Regions from separate parts of the Corynebacterium yudongzhengii genome, predicted to be linked through region 1. Evidence: predicted binding sites of a transcription regulator. Region 1 holds the regulator's gene; the other holds the start of a gene.
What was found. The regulator LexA, encoded in region 1, represses DNA repair genes until DNA is damaged. The targets are predictions, from matches to a motif close to CGAACANNTGTTCG.
Positions count from the first base shown of each region.

Region 2: a site for LexA is predicted at 1,027-1,040, ahead of C3B44_RS03630 (SAV_6107 family HEPN domain-containing protein). Genes of this name have one in related genera too.

Region 1 is NZ_CP026947.1:1,028,906-1,031,102, reverse strand. Features, by position in the region: gene nrdR (transcriptional regulator NrdR) at 1-287, opposite strand, end outside; gene lexA (transcriptional repressor LexA) at 897-1,592, shown strand; gene C3B44_RS04740 (DeoR/GlpR family DNA-binding transcription regulator) at 1,719-2,197, shown strand, end outside.
Region 2 is NZ_CP026947.1:776,335-778,531, reverse strand. Features, by position in the region: gene C3B44_RS03635 (DUF3040 domain-containing protein) at 1-358, opposite strand, end outside; gene C3B44_RS03630 (SAV_6107 family HEPN domain-containing protein) at 530-955, opposite strand; gene C3B44_RS03625 (GNAT family N-acetyltransferase) at 1,109-1,672, shown strand; gene C3B44_RS03620 (polyprenyl synthetase family protein) at 1,763-2,197, shown strand, end outside.

The DNA.
Region 1 (2,197 bases):
CCCTGGCCGCGCACGGTCTCCTCAACCTCCTGGGCGAGTTTCTTCAGCGCGTCATCGGGCACATCTCGGCCCTGGCACGCGCGGCGCACGCCCATAATCAGCTTTTCGCGGCTAAAGGGTTCGGTGATGCCATTACGCTTCACTACGAGCAGCACGGCCTTCTCTATCGTGGTGAAACGGCCGTGGCAGCTGCTACATTCCCGGCGCCGGCGAGTGGAGGTGCCGGCATCGATCACACGGGAATCAATGACCCGGGACTGTTCGTTATGGCAGAAAGGGCAGTACACGGCGAACAGCCTCCTCGGTATCGGTCACTCACATGGTGCGATACCTGAGTTTAGTGCCCACTGACCGCAATCAAGGTCTCGGCCGTCTGCTGGGACACCGGCGCCTCCCCCTGCTGGAAACCGAGAACAGAGCCGACCACCAGTACAAATCCACAAACGGTGCCGAGCAGCATTCCGCGACCAATTTCGCGCCGTTGTTCGAAGCGATCCCGCTCTGCGACCTGCGAAGGCGACTGGGCGGTAACCTGCGGGTTTGCCAGTCTCCTACTCAGTGTCCGAACATGTCGTCCACGGCTGGGGACAGCCGCGGTAACGTCCGCATCCCACACCGAGGCAGAGGCTGCCGGAGAGGGACACACAGTACGGGTACGATACGCCGTGGTCTGGGAGTTCATGGTTCTCGCCTTTCCTTTCGTTGTGGTTCGCCGGCAGACTATCGAAGCCAGCGGACACCACATTCATCAATGCGATTGTATGTTCGATTATCGTTTACACGTTCGAAAGATAGCAGGCGTTCGAAAATCTGTCCACACTTGGCCACAATGTCTCGAACATAAAGGCGGTTTCGTGATAGACAGTAGGTAACGATCCCAGCGACGAGGAGTCCAAATGGCTGCATCCAAGAAGAGCCGCCCCCAGCGCGGCAAACCAGACATGTCCACCCTTTCGCCCCGCCAGCGCCGCATCCTGGAGGTCATCCAGGACGCGGTGGTGCTGCGCGGCTACGCCCCCAGCATCCGAGAGATCGGCGACGCCGCCGGCCTCACCTCCACCTCCTCGGTGGCCTACCAGCTCAACGAGCTCGAGAAGAAAGGCTTTTTGCGGCGCGACCCCAACAAGCCACGCGCCGTCGATATCCGGCACCTAAGCGATGAACGCGAGGCGCCGGCGTCGAAGCCCGCGACCGCCCCGAACGGTGAGCAGGCCTCCGCGCCGAGCTACATCCCCGTCGTTGGCCGTATCGCGGCCGGCTCGCCGATCCTGGCCGAGCAAGAAGTGGACAGCTACTTCCCCATGCCGCAGGAGATCGTCGGTGACGGCGAGCTCTACATGCTCAAGGTCATTGGGGACTCGATGAAGCTCGCCGGCATCATGGACGGTGACTGGGTGGTCGTTCGCGCCCAGCCGGTAGCGGAGGAAGGCGAGTTCGTCGCCGCGATGCTCGATGGCGAAGCCACCGTTAAGGAGCTCCACCGCGACTCCACGGGCGTGTGGCTTCTGCCCCACAATGACGAGTTCGATCCGATCCCGGGCGACGAGGCCGAGATCCTCGGCAAGGTGGTGTCGGTCTTCCGCCGGCTCTAAGCCGGCTCTAAGAACGTCCTCTAAAGCCACACGTTTCCTGGCTGATCGGGGGTAATCGGACACCCCCACTGCCCGATTTCGTGCACACTGGGTCTAGTCCCACAGATCCTAACGAAAGAGGGTGACATGTACGCAGAGGAACGTCGCCGGCAGATCGCTTCGCTGACCGCCGTCGAAGGTCGCGTCAACGTCACTGACCTCGCCGATCGTTTCGACGTCACGGCGGAGACCATCCGACGTGACCTCGCCGTGCTCGACCGCGAGGGAGTTGTCCACCGCGTCCACGGCGGAGCGGTGGCCAGTCAGTCTTTCCAGACCACTGAGTCCTCCCTCGATACCCGCTCGCGCTCGGCGCAGGCGGCGAAGCTCGCCATCGCCCGCGCGGCCACCGAGTACCTCCCCGAGGCAGACGGCGCCCTGTTCTTAGACGCCGGCACCACTATCAACGCGTTCGCGGAGCTCATCGCCGAGCGCGCCCAGCGGGCCCGCTGGTCAATCGTGACCAACTCGCTGCCGGCCGCGCTCAAACTGGCCTCCCACAACGCCCCTGACGTGCAACTGCTCGGGGGTACCGTGCGCGCCATCACCCAGGCCGTCGTCGGGGC
Region 2 (2,197 bases), 250 kb from region 1:
CGTTGCCGGAGTTGGCGCGCTGGGCGGCACTCGGTGAACGCGAGGCTCGGCCGGCCCCGCCGGAAGGCAAGGAGTTTCCACCGCTGCCCCGCAGAGCCCAGATGCCGGCGCCGAACATCACGAGGAATCCCACGATGCTCAACGCAATAAACCACAGACTGTTCTGGGCGAGAGCAACGCCCGCAATTAACATCACGAGGCCGACGACACCGATCGCGAATGCACGAAGGGAGAAGCCGCCCCCGTTTAAGCCCATGGAATCACCCGACTGGACCGACGAGCCGAACTTGGGGTCGTCCGCCAGCAGGGACTGTTCAATCTCTCGGAGCGTCTTCTGCTCCTGCTCTGAAAGCGACACTGGTTCCTCTCGGTGTTGTGGTCTGGTCCGCTCGTGTCAGACATCCTCGGCGCCTAGTGCAGCCGCGCCAAGGGTGTGGCACCCTTTCACTTATTCAACGTCCACCTTATCCCTTTTGTTCCCGGGTTTACCAACGCCTCATTCCGACCCTCCAGCCAGCGCCAACACAGCTTAAGCAACCTGACCCAAACCGGCCGACCCCTCGGTCTCCGCAAGAAACTCAGCGGCCAGCTCAACGACCTCCTCGGCGACCCCAGCCGGCGGGACCTTCTCAATCCCCGACATGACCCGCGAACGCAGGCGAGAAAACCCGGAGAAGGTCTGTGCCCACTCTTTCTCCGCCTCCCCCACGAGAGCCAGACGCTCCCACGCGCTCGACGGCAAACGCTTGCGCCGGGCCAGCACCACCGAATCGGCGATACAGGCCCCTGCCACCCGCAGGGCGCCGCGGTAGGCATATTCGAGAGCCAGATCGAAGGCGCCGGCAGCCATTTCTTTACGGGCAGAGTCCAAAAGGTCACGGGCACTAGCCAGAAAGCGCTCGCGCTTGAGCTGACGGGTAGAAAACTTCGTGGTGGCCGAGATGACATCCCCCATGGCGGACTCCTTTCTTTCCTGCTGTTGCTTAAGAAGCTAGAGGGCCCAGTGGACACACCCACCGCATAATTCGAACACTTGTTCTATCACGCCGGTTTGTCCAGGGCTAACTGCAGGAAGCGTTCGAGTCATGGTTCGATAGAGGCCGTGACCGTGTCGATCAAGAGACTCACCACCGCCGAGTTCCAGCTGCTTGCCCCACGCCTGGTGGACATCCACCTCGAGGCCATGGGCTACCCCTTCGAGCTGCACGCCCGCAGGCTGGAGTCCTGGCGCCGGGACACGCTGCAACCTGGGTTCATCTCGGCGATCGCCACCGGGCCCAACGATGTCGTCGGCGTGGCCTACGGCTTTCTCAGCGACCACAACCACTGGTGGGACCGCCAACTGCGCAAAGGCATGGAGACCCAAGGAGTCAGCGAAGAGCTGCAGCGAGAGATTTCCTCCGGCTACTTCGAAGTCACGGAAATCCACGTCCGCCCCGGCCTGCACGGGCGCGGAATCGGTCGCAGCCTGCTCACCGAACTGCTCTGGAACGTGCCGGCACCGCGCGCTGTACTCTCCACACCCGAAGTCGCCGGCGAAAACAACCCGGCCTTCGGGCTGTATCGCTCGCTGGGGTTCACCGACCTGCTGCGCGATTACTACTACCCCGGCGACGACCGCCCCTTCGCGGTCTTAATGTGCGATCTGCCCCTGGCCACGCCACGTGCCTGACCCACGCGCCGCTGCTAGTAGACTCAGCGAAGTACCCGAACGCTTAAAGTTTTTTGCGGCGTCCGCACAACACAGAAGGAATTAGTGCCGGTGAGCAAAGCTTCCGACCTCGATGTCAGCTCGTTGTCCCCGAATGACATCCCCGACGCGGTCGACGTTGTCCTCGCAGACTACATCCAGTCCCGTAAGGACGCGCTCGACGCGATCGGCGAGCCCGTCTCGAAGGCACTCGGGCACCTCGAGGACTTCATCCTCGGAGGCGGCAAGCGCATCCGGCCGGTCTTCGGCTGGGCGGGCTTCCTCGGTGCCGACGGCTTCGCGGGAGAAGAAGAACCCCACGCCGTCCTGCGGGCCGTCAGTGCGCTGGAGTTCATCCAGACCTGCGCGCTGGTCCATGATGACATCATCGACAAGTCGGACACCCGGCGCGGGCGTCCAACCGTACACAAGGCCGTCGCCGCCCACCACGAGCAGAACGCGTGGTCCGGCGACGCGGACCACTTCGGCGTCTCCGTGGCGATCCTC